DNA from 3 places in the Mesorhizobium sp. P2_E10 genome. Region 1 is predicted to be linked to each of the others. Evidence: predicted binding sites of a transcription regulator. Region 1 holds the regulator's gene; each other region holds the start of a gene.

The links. Region 1 encodes LexA, which represses DNA repair genes until DNA is damaged. Its sites were predicted from a motif close to TGTTCNNNNTGTGTTCNG; they were not measured.
Region 2: the regulator LexA is predicted to act here: its motif matches at 2,317-2,334, upstream of ruvC (crossover junction endodeoxyribonuclease RuvC).
Region 3: the regulator LexA is predicted to act here: its motif matches at 2,377-2,394, upstream of AC1D0N_RS23240 (DUF763 domain-containing protein).

Annotation. Positions count from the first base shown of each region.
Region 1 covers NZ_JBFUEK010000007.1:246,775-251,876, reverse strand. The annotation lists gene AC1D0N_RS20610 (ComEC/Rec2 family competence protein) at 1-1,038, shown strand, start outside; gene lexA (transcriptional repressor LexA) at 1,032-1,769, opposite strand; gene kynU (kynureninase) at 2,261-3,508, shown strand; gene AC1D0N_RS20595 (AMP-binding protein) at 3,524-5,102, opposite strand, start outside.
Region 2 covers NZ_JBFUEK010000006.1:118,687-123,788, reverse strand. The annotation lists gene ruvB (Holliday junction branch migration DNA helicase RuvB) at 54-1,091, opposite strand; gene ruvA (Holliday junction branch migration protein RuvA) at 1,135-1,755, opposite strand; gene ruvC (crossover junction endodeoxyribonuclease RuvC) at 1,766-2,275, opposite strand; gene rcdA (protease adaptor protein RcdA) at 2,481-3,011, opposite strand; gene AC1D0N_RS17765 (DUF2269 family protein) at 3,564-4,115, shown strand; gene AC1D0N_RS17760 (sulfite exporter TauE/SafE family protein) at 4,159-4,929, opposite strand; gene AC1D0N_RS17755 (Lrp/AsnC family transcriptional regulator) at 5,023-5,102, opposite strand, start outside.
Region 3 covers NZ_JBFUEK010000009.1:187,327-192,428, reverse strand. The annotation lists gene AC1D0N_RS23265 (sensor histidine kinase) at 1-293, shown strand, start outside; gene AC1D0N_RS23260 (hypothetical protein) at 497-850, shown strand; partial or broken gene AC1D0N_RS23255 (ATP-binding cassette domain-containing protein) at 879-1,118, opposite strand; gene AC1D0N_RS23250 (hypothetical protein) at 1,191-1,916, shown strand; gene AC1D0N_RS23245 (CsbD family protein) at 1,969-2,184, opposite strand; gene AC1D0N_RS23240 (DUF763 domain-containing protein) at 2,473-3,735, shown strand; gene AC1D0N_RS23235 (SDR family oxidoreductase) at 3,833-4,810, shown strand; gene AC1D0N_RS23230 (phospholipase D-like domain-containing protein) at 4,867-5,102, opposite strand, start outside.

The sequences.
Region 1 (5,102 bases):
CCACCGCCTCGGCGCTCACTGCCAGCCTTCCTCAGTGGAAAATTCCTGCTGGCGACAGGCGGTCTGGCCATGACCTCGATCATCGCCGGCAGCGCCACCGCGCTGTTCGCCATATGGCATTTCCAGCGTGTGTCGCCGCTCAGCCTGTTCGCCAATCTGGCCATCATGCCGATCGTCTCCGTCGTCATGCTTTTGGCCGTGATCAGCGCCCTTGCGATGCCGTTTGGCGCCGATGGAATACCACTGTATTTGATGGGCAAGGGGCTGACGGCGATGATCGCCCTGTCGGCATGGATTTCGGAGCGCTCGCCGATCGATGCGGTCGGGTTGATCTCGCTCAAATCGGTGTTTCTGACGACCATCGCGCTGATCATCGCCACCATGGCGACGACATGGCTTCGGCTGGCAGCACTGCCATTTGCACTCGCAGGCCTGCTGACGATTTCCGACACACGCACGCCCGACGTGCTGATTTCCGAAGACGCCCATCTGGTTGCGCTGCCGATTGGCGGCGGTGAGCTGGCCCTCAACCGGGCGCGTTCGAACGAATTCACGACCGACAACTGGAAGCGCGCCCTAAAGTCCGAAACCATCGTCGAGCCCGAGACGTTCGACAACAGCAGCGAACAATTCGATATTGCCGACCCGACCGAATTGCCGCCAGGCTCGCCCTTCTATTGCAAAGCCGGGCTGTGCCTTGCACGGCATCCCTCCGGCGCGATCGTCGCCTATGTCGAAGACCGCAAGAACGCGTGGAAAGCCTGCTCTTTCGCGACCCTGATTGTCATCGACGACGCCACCGCCCATGACCCTTGCCGCGATCCGCTGGTCCTTGTCGTCAACAAGCGACAACTTGCCCGTTCGGGCAGCGCAGCCATCTTCTTCGATCCGCAATCGGCGATCAGGCCGGCAGAGATCGACTTTGCCGTCGACAAGCCATACCGCCCCTGGCACGTCCAACGAAAATTCTCTCGCGAAGCGAGGGGGCTACCGCCCTACAAGAAGCCCGAAAAATCAGCCGTCAAGCCGGCTCAGTAACGGCGGATCAGCCCGACCAACTTGCCTTGCACCTTGACCCGGTCCGGGCCGAAAATGCGGGTCTCATAGGCCGGATTGGCGGCCTCGAGCGCGATCGAGGCGCCCTTGCGGCGGAACCGCTTCAGCGTTGCTTCCTCGTCATCGACCAGCGCCACGATGATCTCGCCCGGGCTGGCGGTATCGGCGTTGCGGATGATGACCGTGTCGCCATCGAAAATGCCGGCCTCGATCATCGAATCGCCCTTCACCTCCAGTGCATAGTGTTCGCCGCCCATGATCATGTCCGGTGGCACCGAGATCGAATGCGTCTGGTGCTGGATGGCGTCGATCGGCACACCGGCGGCAATGCGTCCCATCACCGGGATCGACACGGCGGCGACCACATCGTCGTCATTGCCGGCCGAAGGCATGCGCGAAGGCGCTGGCTTGATTTGCCGCCCGAGGCCGCCTTGTCCAAGACTGCCCTGGATAACGCTCGGCGAGAATTTGCGCGCTGCGTTGAGGCCGGGCGCGATCGAGTCCGGCAGCCGCAGCACTTCCAGGGCGCGGGCACGGTTGGGTAGCCGGCGAATGAAGCCGCGTTCTTCTAGCGCCGTGATCAGCCGGTGAATGCCTGACTTGGAGGCAAGGTCCAGCGCTTCCTTCATCTCGTCAAACGACGGCGGAATGCCGCTCTCCTTCAGTCGCTCATGGATGAACATCAGAAGTTCATGTTGCTTGCGCGTCAGCATGGCGGCCCCCAAGGGTTTCGAACCAGAGATTTCGAACCAGAATCAGAAAAACAAACCCAGAACAAACACTATCTGTTCCAGTTGTGTTCCGCAACCGTTTAAAGTTTAATGAATATGTTAGGGCTCTGGAAACAATGCCGCCGCGCCAACGGCGTCGCCCGCTTTCACCGGAACGAGCCTCATCGCCTTGATTCTGCTGTCGTTTGCCGCCTCCGGGCTCCCGCAAGGCGGCACTTGCATCGGCCGTCAGCCGGCAAAGAGGGCACGCTATTGCAGCCATATCGACGGGGCGATTTGGTTAATGCACCGTGAACGAAACGAAGTCAAAACGCCAACCTTGGGCAGGTTTGGCTCCTGATTTTCAGCACCTGGTCGGACAGCTTGTCATCGGTGGAACCTTGCCGCGCGATGCCAGGTGGTGGAAAAGCGCTGGTGACCGATGGATGCCGTCGTTCCGGCGTTGCGTCGAATGTTGGGGGAGTAGACAAACCATGACAGGAATTCCCGATCTGGCGGCCATCGAGGCGATGGATGCCGCGGATCCGCTGCGCGCCATGCGCGACCGCTTTGTGCTGCCGCAAGGAGTGATCTATCTCGACGGCAATTCGCTGGGAGCCGCCTCGCATGCCGCTTTCGACGAGTTGCGCAAGGCGGCGACCGAGGAATGGGCGCATGACCTGATCCGCGCCTGGAACACGGCCGGCTGGTTCGACATGCCGCTCGAGCTCGGTGACCAGCTTGGGCGCCTGATCGGCGCCGCCGCCGGCCAGACGGTGGTCTGCGACACGACCTCGGTCAACATTTACAAGCTGCTGCACGCCGCGATGGCGATGCGGCCGGAGCGGCCGGTCATCGTCGCCGAGGGTGACAGTTTCCCGACCGACCTCTACATGGCCGAAGGCGTGGTCTCGACGCGAAAGAACACTCAGCTGCGCCTTTCGGGTTTCGACGCGCCTGATATCGAAGGGCTGATCGACGAACGCACCGCCGTGGTGTTGGTCAACCACGTCAACTACAAGTCCGGCGAGTTGCGCGACATGCCGGCGCTGACGCGCAAGGCTCAGGATGCCGGGGCGCTGATCGTCTGGGATCTCTGCCACACCGCCGGTGCGATGCCAGTCGAACTGGACAATGCAAACGCCGACTTCGCCGTCGGCTGCACCTACAAATATCTGAATGGCGGCCCGGGCGCCCCTGCCTTCATCTATGCGGCCGAGCGCCACCTTGCCGACATCCAGCAGCCGCTCACCGGCTGGTGGGGCCATGCAAGGCCCTTCGCCTTCGAGCCGGGCTATGCCGCCGGCATTGGCATCCGGCGGTTTCTGTGCGGCACGCAGCCGGTGCTGTCGATGCGCACGCTGAAGGGCGCGCTCGACATCTGGAGCGATGTCGACATGGCGGCGGTGCGAAGCAAGAGCATTGCGCTGGCCGACCTGTTCATCGAACTCGTCGAGGCCAAGTGCGGCGCTTACGGGCTGACGCTGGAAAGCACCCGCGACGGCAATAAACGCGGCAGCCAGATTTCGTTCGCGCACGAGCATGGCTACCAGATCATGCGGGCGCTGATCGAGCGTGGCGTGATCGGCGATTTCCGCGCGCCTTCGACCATGCGCTTCGGCTTCACCCCGCTCTATGTCGGTTATGCCGATGTCTGGCAGGCGGTCGAGGTGCTCGAAGATATCCTGCGCACCGGCGCCTGGAGGGACGCGCGCTTCGCCGTCAAGACGGCTGTCACCTGATCGGGAGCGCTGGTATCAAACGCCTTTCGGCGCGCGCAGCCGGAAACGCTGGATCTTGCCGGTCTGCGTCTTGGGCAAGGCGTCGACGAATTTCACCGAGCGCGGGTATTTGTAAGGCGCGATCGTTGCCTTGACGTGGTCCTGCAGGCGTTTGACGGTTTCCTGGTTTGCTGAGACGCCTTGCACCAGCACGATATGGGCTTCGACGATCTGGCCGCGTTCGATATCTTCGGCGCCGATCACCGCGCATTCGGCGACGTCGGCATGCGAAAGCAGCGCCGCCTCGACCTCCGGCCCGGCAATGTTGTACCCGGCGCTGACGATCATGTCGTCGGAGCGGGCAGCAAAGTGGAAGAAACCGTCTTCATCCTGCAGAAAGGTGTCGCCGGTGAGGTTCCAGCCGTCGCGGACATACTCCTTCTGCCTGATATCGGCCATGTAGCGGCAACCTGTGGGGCCGCGCACCGCCAACCTGCCTGTCGTGCCGCGCGGCACTTCGCGCATTTCGTCGTCGACGATGCGCGCCTCATAACCGCCAACGGGTTTTCCGGTTGAAGCCGGTTTCATGTCACCAAAACGGTTGGAGATGAAGATGTGCAGCATTTCGGTGGCGCCGATGCCGTCGAGGATCGGCTTGCCGGTCTTCTGCGTCCATTCCTCGAAAACCGGCGCCGGCAACGTCTCGCCGGCCGAAACGGCGACGCGCAGCGACGACAGGTCGGCGCCTTCATCCATCGCCTTCAGCATCGCCCGATAGGCGGTCGGCGCGGTGAACGAGATGGTCGCCCTGTAGGTCTCGATGATGTTGACCATGTTGGGCGGCGTCGCCTGTTCGAGCAAGGTCGCGGCGGCGCCGAAGCGCAGCGGGAAGATCGCGAGCCCGCCGAGACCGAAGGTGAAGGCGAGCGGCGGTGAGCCGACAAAGATATCGTCCGGCGTCACCTCGAGGATTTCGCGCGCATAGGCGTCGGCGATGATCAGCAGGTCGCGGTGAAAATGCATCGTCGCTTTCGGCACGCCGGTCGTGCCGGAGGTGAAGCCGAGCAGGGCGACGTCGTCGCGGCCGGTCTTCACCGCGGCAAAAACGACCGGCTTGTCGAGCGCCGCGCGATCGAGTTCGGCATCATGGTTGGCGGTGCCGTCGAAGCCCACGACCTGCTTCAGGAACTGGCTGTCCCTGGCGCAAGCCGCCATCTCGTCCATCAGCCTGACATCGCACAGCGCCAGGGTTATCTCCGCCTTGTCGACGATCTTGGCCAACTCGCCGGCGCGCAGCATCGGCATGGTGTTGACGACGACCGCACCCGCCTTGGTGGCGGCCAGCCAGCAGGCGACCATGGCCGGATTGTTGGCCGAGCGGATCAGCACCCGGTTGCCCGGCCTGACGCCAAAATTCTCGACCAGCGCGTGCGCCAGACGGTTCGTCCAGTCGGACAGTTCCTTGTAGGTGCGGCGGCGGCCATTGCCGATCAGCGCCGTATGGTCGCCAAGGCCTTTTTCGACCAGCCTGTCGGTCAGTTCGACCCCGGCATTGAGAAAATCGGGATAGGCAAAGCCGTCGAGCAGGAAGTTTGGCCATTGCTCCTGCGGCGGA
Region 2 (5,102 bases), on a different contig from region 1:
GGCGAAGGTTAGGAGATTTTGCGCAGGACCGAAGCCGGCGGCAGAAATATTGGTTACTCTTCCTGGAACAGGCTGATCTGCTGCTGCGCCAGATCCTTCGGCGCGTCGAGGCCGAGATGCCGCCAGGCATTGGCGGTCAGCACGCGGCCACGCGGCGTGCGCTGGATGAACCCCTGCTGGATCAGATAGGGCTCGATAATGTCCTCGATGGCGTCGCGCGGCTCCGACAAGCCGGCGGCGATGGTCTCGATGCCGACCGGTCCGCCGCCGAAGTTGCGGGCAATCATCGAGAGATAGCGGCGGTCGAGCGCATCGAGGCCAAGCGCATCGACCTCCAGCCGCGTCAGCGCCTCGTCGGCGATCTGGCGGCCGACATGGCCGTCACCGGCAACACTGGCGAAATCGCGCACCCGGCGCAGCAGCCGGCCGGCGATGCGCGGCGTACCGCGGGCGCGACGGGCGATCTCAAGCGCGCCATCGTCGCCGAGTGGCATTTGCAGGATGCGGGCGCCACGGCGCACGATCTGCTCCAATTCCTCGACCGAATAGAAATTGAGCCGCACCGGAATGCCGAAACGATCCCGCAGCGGATTGGTCAAAAGCCCGAGCCGCGTGGTCGCGGCAACCAGGGTAAAACGGGCGAGATCGATCTTGACCGAGCGCGCCGCCGGCCCCTCGCCGATGATCAGATCGAGCTGGAAATCCTCCATCGCGGGATAGAGGATTTCCTCTACAGCAGGATTGAGCCGGTGGATCTCGTCGATGAACAGCACGTCGCGGTCTTCGAGATTCGTCAGCAATGCCGCCAGATCGCCGGCCTTGGCGATGACCGGCCCGGAGGTCGAACGGAAATTGACGCCGAGTTCGCGCGCCATGATCTGCGCCAGCGTCGTCTTGCCGAGACCTGGTGGCCCGACGAACAGCACATGGTCGAGCGCCTCGCCGCGGCCCTTGGCGGCCTCGATGAAAACCTTGAGATTGGCCCGCACCGCCGCCTGGCCGACAAACTCGCCAAGCGTCTGTGGCCGCAGGGTCTGCTCGGCATCCTCGCCGCGTTTTTCCGGAGCAATGAGGCGTGGCGAAAGGCTCATGCGACCTTCCTCGCATAGCGCTGGGAACGGGACAAGCCACGCCTCACCGCGCCAGTTCCTTCAGCCCGAAGCGGATCAGCTTCGAGGCGTCGGCATCCTCGCCGGCGGTCTTCAGCGCTGCCGCCACCGCATTGGCTGCCGTGTCGCGCGAATAGCCGAGATTGACCAGCGCCGAGACGGCATCGGTGATCGGCGCCGGTGCGACGCCTTCGCCGAGTTCCTGCTTGAGGCCGATGGTGCCCGAGGCGGAACCGGCATAAGCCGGCGCCTTGTTCTTCAATTCGGTGACGATGCGCTCGGCCACCTTCTTGCCGACGCCGGGCGCACGGCTGACCATGGCGATGTCGCGCAGCGCGATGGCATTGGCGAGATCGGTCGGCGCCAGCGTCGACAGGATGGCCAGCGCCACCTTGGCGCCGACGCCTTGCACATTGCTCATCAGCAACCGGAACCACTCGCGCTCCAGCACCGACTGGAAGCCATAGAGCCGCAGCATGTCCTCGCGCACATAGGTCTCGATGAACAGCACCACCGCCTCGCCGGGCGCCGGCAACGCCGCCAGCGTGCGCGCCGAGCAATAGGCGACATAGCCGACGCCATGCACGTCAACGAGGCAGAAATCCTCGTCGATCTCGTCCAGCGTGCCTTTGAGCTTGCCGATCATGGGCGATCCCTCATGCCAGCGCCGCCATCCTGTAGGCGACGCTCTGCCGGTGGTGCGCGTGGCAGATGGCGATGGCTAGCGCATCGGCGGCATGCTCGGTGTCGAAAATGGCTTTTGGCAGCAGCACCTTCACCATCATATGGATCTGCTTCTTGTCGCCATGGCCGACGCCGATCACCGCCTTCTTGACGGCGTTGGGCGCATATTCGGCAACCAGAAGTCCGGCCCGCGCCGGCACCAGCATGGCAATGCCGCGTGCCTGGCCGAGCTTCAGCGTCGCCACCGCGTCCTTGTTGACGAAGGTCTGTTCGACCGCCGCTTCGTGCGGCATGGCCTGCTGCAGGATGTCGGCGAGCCCGTCATGCAGTTGGCACAGCCGCGTCGCCAGCGCCGCCTTGTCGTCGGACCGCACGGTGCCGGAGGCGATGAAGCGCAAGGAGTTGCCGAGGCTCTCGACGATGCCCCAGCCGGTGCGCCTGAGCCCCGGATCGATGCCGATGATGCGAATCGCTTCCCCCATACGCCGACTTTACCTCCGGCGGACAGCGATGCCAGCGAAATGTGAACAAACCAGAAACAACGAACAGGCTGTTTGAGAATTCGCTCTGAGGAGACAGATGGCGCGGTTTTCGAAAACCGAAGCGGAACGCACATAAGTATGTGAGCATCGGAAGCGCAGAAAACCGCGTCAGATGGCCGTCAGAGTAGAATCATAAAGCAGGCTGTCAGCCGCGGGCGAAAGCCGTGTTGAGCAGCGTGATCTGGTCGGAAACCGGATTGGCGCGGCGGCCCATGGGCGGCGTGTCGACCATCGTGCCGCCGTAGATTTCCTCGTCCATGCGGCGCACCAGCGCCTGCAGCCGCAACGAGCGGGTGACGAGGTCAAGGAAATCCTTGGGCAGTTCGCTCCAGCCGGCCGCTTCATCATGCGCAGAAGCGGTGTCGAGACGCACCTTGGATTTTTCGGAAGCGACCTGGTCGCGGGTCATCTCGCCGGAGTTCGCGGCCCGCTGCAAAAGCAGCCAGGAGGCGACTTGCATCAGCCGTGTGGTCAGCCGCATCGATTCGGCGGCATAGAGCGTCGCCGCCAACCTTGACAGCTTCTTCGCCTCGGCCCGGCCCTTGCCGTCGAGATATTCTGCCGCTTGCTCGACCAGGCCCATACCCTCCTGGTAGAGCGGCTTGAAGGATTGGGAGAAAACCCGACGTTCCGCCAGTTTGATGGTTTTCGCAACGCCCTTCGAAGGCTCGTTCATTGGAGACGCCCCTGCTACCCGCTGGCTGATTCGGCTTCATCGCCGTCCCGCCTGCACCCTAAATGACTGAAGCTTGAAAATGCGCTTCGTCACCGGTGAAGGCAAGCACATGTTTAACAAACGGTTAACGCCGCCGCCGGTGCCGGACGACCCCGGAAAAGCGGACAAAAAAAGAGCCGCGGATAAGGCGGCTCTCAGGAGTTTAACAGGGAGGCGTCAAACGAAGTGGCTCCAACCACTCGGTAAGAATCCAGATAACTGGATGAACGTAGTAAACGCCCGTAAAGCTTAATGAAGCCTTAACGGAGCGGATATTTTTCGATCGAGCGCCACCCTTCTGTGCCGGAACAGCACAGCTGCTCCGGTGCCCGGAATCGCGTCAGGACCCTCACACACTCCCTGCCATTTCGGCCACGCTTGCTGAACGCCGAAACAAACCGGCTGCCCACGCGACATCGTTGCGAAACACGCGCCGCGCTAAACGCCCGCTCCTCGAACCCACGCAGCGCAACCCCAGCGTTGCCCGCAATCAAAAAATCAAAGGAGAGAACCATGGACTGGTACTCGATCGTCAAGTTTCTGCACATCGTTTCGGCGACCCTGTGGGTCGGTGGCGGTTTCGTCCTGTTCCTGCTCGGAGTGATGGCTGAGCGCGCTGGCAACATCGAGGACAAGCTGCAGGCGATGCGCGCCAGCGGACAGTTGGGCGGTCGTTTCTTTGCACCGATGTCGATGCTGACACTGCTCTTCGGGCTCGTCATGTGCAGCTTCTGGGTTGGCTTCACCGACCTGTGGATCCTGATCGGTCTCGCCGGCTATGCCACGACCTTCTCGATCGGCATGTTCATCTTCAAGCCGACCGGCGAGCGGATGGGCGCCATGATCGCCAAGGATGGCGTAACGCCCGCCGTTCTCGCCATCGGTCAGCACATGATGAGCGCGGCGCGCTTCGACTATGCGGTGATGCTGGTGATCGTCGCCGACATGGTGCTCAAGCCGACCGCGCACGACATCGGCGTTCTCGCCGGCATGGTGCTGGTGATCATGGCGGGCGCGGTGCTGGCTTTCAGCGGCAGCCGCCAGTTGGTGCCGAGCGCAGCCTGAGGCCATCGGATGATGCGAGCGGCCTGCAAGGCAGCCGCTTGCATCACATAAGCCCCACGATCCCGTCCCACAGAAGCTTGACCGCCACGACGGCCACGGTCGCGTAAGTGAACGGATAAAAGACCTCCGGGCGCATGCGCCGCACCAGCCAGGCGCCGGCGATGGTCGCCAGCGGCGCCAGCGGCATCAGCACGGCGGAAGCCGTCAGATTGGCGGTGTCGAATTGGCCGAGCGCGAAATAGGGCACCAGCTTCAGCGCATTGGTGGCGGCAAAGAAGATCGCCGACGTCCCCGACAGCACCTTCGGATCGAGCCGGATCGGCAGCGCATAGACCTGGAAGGGCGGGCCGCCGACATGGGCGACGAAGCTGGTGAAGCCGGCGACGGTGCCCCAGAAGGCGGCAGCGATGCGGTTGGGGGCAGCCGCATGATCGGCACCGTGACGGAACTGCAGATAGAGCCAGCGCAGCACGAAAATCAGCGCCACCGCGCCGACAATCAGCCGCACCATCTCTTCGGTGACGAGGGCTGCCGTCAGCCAGCCGAGGCCGATTCCGATCACCGCGCCCGGCATCATGTCGACCAGCATCTTGCGGTCGTAGACGCCCCACCATGTCCACACCGAAACGATGTCCATCAGGCACAGGATCGGCAGCAGGATAGCGGCGGCCTGCACCGGCGGCATGGTCAGCGCCATCAACGGTACGCCGACAAAGCCGACGGCGCCGCCAAAGCCGCCTTTCGACAGACCAACGAGAATGACCGCCGGAATGGCGGCGGCATAAAACCAGGGATCGGCGAGCAGACCTGACATGGGGAGGGAGGTTGGAGGGAAGACGTGAATTCTGGAATAGACCAGAAATGGTCGCGCCGCGACTGCAAATATCGCGCGGCGCGCCAGCGCCCGTCACATATTCGGCATAGGCGCCAGCGGCGGCGGGCGGCGGCGGATCGGCTGCCCCTTGATGATGGCGGTGCTGGTCTCGG
Region 3 (5,102 bases), on a different contig from region 1:
TAACTACCAATGCAATCAAATATGGGGCTCTCTCGGGCAAAGACGGAACGGTCTCGATATGCTGGACCGTAAGCGGGAAAGCCGCGCAAAGGGGTCTTCGAATAGAATGGCGCGAGTTGGGCGGTCCGCCGGTTCCCGCTATCGAGCGGAAGGGGTTCGGTACACGAATGCTTGAAAGGCTTCTTGGGCCAGAGTCTGCAGGCAACGTCACGATCACGTTCGATCCGACCGGGCTGGTGTGCGTTTTTGAGGTTAACCTTGAAGAAAGCAGGGAGACCGCCGCGGCTTCGTGAGCTCAGGGCGAAAATGTCCCCGCCTCGGTGCCCGTAGCTCCCAAGGGCAGGCTCAGTGGCCGCGGCCTTTGGGCCCCAGGTGCAACGGAGGAGCAGCGAGGTTGTGTCAGCAGACAATGCGATCGGGTCGCAGACCACCTCCACGAGCCAATGCGCCGGTGTTATGGTGTGCCGGTAGTCGTCAGTCGGCAAGGATATGAGGCATGGCCGCAGTCACCCGCCGTACATTTCTGGCGTTCACCGCCGTTGCGACTGTCGCTGAACCCGCGTTTGCTGAGGGAGAAGATACCTCGTGCCAATTGCGGGCGCTGATCGCAACCCACGCGACGGCCTATGCCGAGCTCCATAGGGTCCATCGAGCTGGCAGCAGCTCGTACAGGCGCAAGACCGCAGACCGAGTTGAAGAGCGAGCATTGCTGGCCATCTGTTCCTATCCCGCGACCAGCAGAGGCGATCGCCGGACCAAAGCCGACTACCTGTTGACTGTCGAGGCCCGGGGCGAACTCGATCTGGAAGAGCACATCCAGGCCATCTTGCACTCGATGATGCAGGGCTGATTGGCTTGAGTTGATGCACGCGGCATGGGACGCTGCCGCCCCTCGGCCAGAGGCCCGCGACGGCCCGCACCAGCGTCGACTTGCCCGAGCCGGATTCGCCGGCCACCAGCACCCGCTCGCCAGGCTCGATTGCGACCTCGGTTTCCTTGACCACGGAGGTGCCGTCGTCGAGCGTGACCGAGAGATTATCGAGGCTGAGGATGGCGCCGTCGTCGGTTTCGCCTCGGTTGATGCGTCCGAGCGCATCGCTCTGTTCCGCGCGCTCCAGCCAACGGGAAGCATTGCGGAACGAAATTGGAGCTGAGCTATTGTTGAAGGCGAACCAATCGAGAATGTTCGCATGCCAAGATTCAACGACGAGTGGAAGGTCGGGCCGCACGGTCGGCTGGAAAAACTCGACGACGGCCTGCTAACTGTTGCGGGCGAAATCCAAATGCCGTTGGGCAACTTTCCTCGGCGGATGACGGTGGTCAGACTCCGGGGACGGCGCACCGCTATCTGGAGCGCCATCCCGCTCGCCGAGCCTGAAATGCGAGAAATCGAAACCCTTGGCGACCCCACTTTTCTCATTGTGCCAGGCATAGCTCACCGACTGGACATCAAGCCCTGGAAGCTGCGCTATCCCAAGGCGAAGATTGTCTGTGCTCCTGGTGCGGTGGACGCCGTTGAGAAGGTCGTCAAAGTCGATGGCACGGCCGACATCTTGAATGATCCCGCCGTCCGCCTAGGGTCGGTGCCAGGCGTTGCCGAAAAGGAGGCCTCGCTGCTTGTGCGCCGTGAGGGTGGTACAAGCCTCGTTATCAACGACATACTCGCCAATGTGCGCCATCCGCATGGGATTGGCGCTCATATTATGGCGCGCCTGCTAGGCTTCGGTGTCAATCGTCCACAGATGCCGCGAGTTAGCAAATGGCTGTATGTGAAGGACCGGGGAGCGCTCGCCGGGGCTTTCCGCAAATGGGCAAACGAACCAGGCCTCGCACGCGTCATTGTCAGCCACGGTGACGTGATCGTCGACAAACCCCAAAAGGTGCTCGAAAGGGTTGCAGCTGAGTTGGAGCGTTGACCTGGACTCGTCGAAAAGGGCCAGCTTAAAATCCGCTGACCCTTCTTGAAGCTCACAGCTTCTTGTTGATGGCTGCCGCCGTCTTGTTTGTGGCGTCCTTGACTGCGGACTTCACGTCGCCAACAGCTTTCTGGACTTTGCCTTTTGCTTCCTGGGCTGCGCCCTCCGCTCTCAGCCTGTCATTGCCAACGGCCTTGCCGACGCCCTGCTTCAGGTTGCCGGCTGCCTGGTTTGCAAGGCCGGCCGCTTTGTCGCTTGTGCTTCCCATAATGATACGCGCTCCTTTTGGGGATGATCAACTCATTCAGAACGCCGCGGAATTGGGGAGGTTCCTCCAAAGCTCGCAAGGGAAACCGCGGAGCGGTCGTCGCTGACACACTGGGCAAGATTTCGAACTGACACGACGCCCGTCCTCGGTCGCTAGGAATATCCCGAAATGTTGGGAAGTGGGCCCGTACGAATTTCCCGATATGATCCGCCTTGATGAAGGCGGCTTTCTCATCCTCCATCGGATGACTATCTGTCGAAGCAGCGAACAGTGAAGGCAGGCCCGATATTGGCCCAACGATCAGGAAGTGCCGATCTGCCACTCCATGGCGGACGCGTGCCGAAATGGCTCGGCGATCGCATGACGCGCCTTGGTGCAGTCATGTGCGAAGCGATTATCCATCACTATGGTCGAAACGAATTGCTGCGCAGGCTTGCGCATCCTTTCTGGTTTCAGTCCTTTGGCGCGGTCATGGGGATGGATTGGCACTCCTCGGGCATCACGACCAGCGTCGTTGGCGCGCTGAAACGGGGGCTGACGCCACTCTCCCGCGAGCTTGGCATTCATGTCTGCGGCGGTCGAGGCGCTCATTCGCGCAAGACGCCGCATGAGCTTGCCATGATCGGCGAGCGTGTTGGTTTCGACGGAACGGGCTTGGCAAATGCCAGCCGGCTCGTCGCAAAAGTGGATAGCGCTGCCGTCCAGGACGGTTTCGATCTCTACCTTCATGGCTTCATCGTCACCGATGACGGCGACTGGGTAGTAGTTCAGCAAGGCATGAATGGCGACAGCAAGGTGGCGCGCCGCTATCACTGGCTATCGGAAGGTCTGAAAAGCTTTGTCGACCAGCCGCATGCGGCGATCGAAGGCGCCAATCAAGGCATGATCATCAATCTGACCGACAGTCGCGCCGAAGCCTCGCGCAAAGGTCAATTGGACCTTCTGCTCGACCTTGGGCCTGACCGGATCGTGAGAACATTTGCGGAGTTCGAACGCGGTCCAAGGCTCGAGCCGGCGCAAGCCTTTCTGCCGCATTTGGTCATGCCCCCGCACCACGACGTCAGGGAGAGCGATGTCATCATGCGCCGCCTGCATGGCAACATTGCAGCTGCCGTCGAACGCGGGCCTGCAGATTTCTCAGAATTGCTTATGGTTCCGGGTGTTGGCGCTCGCACCGTGCGAGCGTTGGCGCTGGTGGCGGAGGTGCTACACGGCGCTCCGTGCCGATTCTCCGACCCTGGCCGCTTTTCGCTGGCACATGGCGGCAAGGACAGGCACCCCTTCCCCGTTCCTCTTAAGGTGTATGACGAAACCATTGGCGTCCTGAAGTCCGCAGTTCAGAAGGCAAGGCTTGGGCGCGACGAAGAGCTTGGGGCTTTGCGCCGCCTGGACGATCAATCCCGGCAGGTAGAGCGCTATGTCACTGGTCCAAGTCTAAAGGAAATTGTCGCCGGAGAGTTCGATCAATCGCATTTGCTCGGTGGCCGCAGCGTTTTCGGATGGGAGCCTGCTCCGGAAAAACCGCCGGCGACATCGAGCAAGGAACTATGAGCGCCATCTGAACTTTCGCACTGGTGGCTGCAGACAGACCGGCGAAAACCTTTTTGCTCCACAAGCGTTGTCCCTTCAAACCGGAGGAGGCAATCCTATGCTGACCAAGACGAGAGCCGACACGTCTAACGCAACCCGGACTCAACGTTGGGTGCAGCGCAAGGTTGACGCAGACGACCGCAAGAAGGCGAAATCAAAATCGGAGGGCGCCATGCAGGCGGGCGCGCGAAAATACCCCGAGCCACCCTTCCCCAAGCAGCACCATCCCAAGCCCGGCGAGGAATGGCAGATCAAGCCGGCACCTCTCTACGACGCGCCGTTCTGGCAGGGTTCGAAGAAGCTTGAGGACAAGGTGGCGCTGATCACCGGCGGCGATTCAGGGATCGGCCGCGCTGTCGCGGTGTTGTTCGCCCGTGAGGGCGCCGATGTGGCCATCGTCTATTTGTCGGAGGACAGGGACGCAGATGTGACCAAGCAGGCCGTGGAGGCCGAAGGGCGACGCTGCCTGACGCTGCGTGGCGATGTCTCTCGCCGCCCCTTCTGTCGCCAGGCGGTAGCGACAACCGTCAAGCAATTGGGAGGGATCGACGTGCTGGTCAATAACGCCGCGTTCCAGGTGCATTCGGCCGAATTCGCCGACCTGACCGAAGAGCATTTCGACACCACCTTGAAGACCAACCTCTACGGATATTTTCATATGGCGCAGGAGGCGGTGGCGCACATGAAGCCAGGCTCGGCCATCGTCAACACCGGTTCGGTTACCGGTATCGACGGCTCGAAGGAACTGGTCGACTACTCGATGACCAAGGGAGGCATACATGCTTTCACCCGCGCGCTAGCGGGCAACCTCACTGGCAAAGGGATTCGCGTCAACGCCGTTGCGCCCGGGCCGGTGTGGACACCGCTCAACCCTTCCGAAAAAACTGCAGAAGACGTCTCGCAGTTTGGGGCAAAAACGCCCATGAAACGACCCGCCCAACCCGAGGAGATCGCGCCCGCGTATGTGTTTCTGGCCTCGTCGCAATGCTCAAGTTACATCACCGGCGAGATCCTGCCAATCATAGGCGGGTATTGAGCGAGAGGCCCGGCCCTCTTCAGGCAGAGACAGGTGCCACCTTGTGGTAGTCTCGGCTATAGTTGCGACTCGATAGGTAAGTGGCGGACCAAAGCCGCCAGGATGCGGCGAAAAACTCCGGCTTCAGGTTCATGGGTGTAGTCCTGGAGCTTGCCTTCATCGCAGCCGTGCCAGTGCAGAACATTTCTTTTCAACTCTAACCGATAGCTCGCTTGCGGCGCTATCTCGGCTTGAAAACGCTGCCGAAGTTCAGCAACCAATTTCTCGTCCTCAAACAGCACGCCCATTTCAG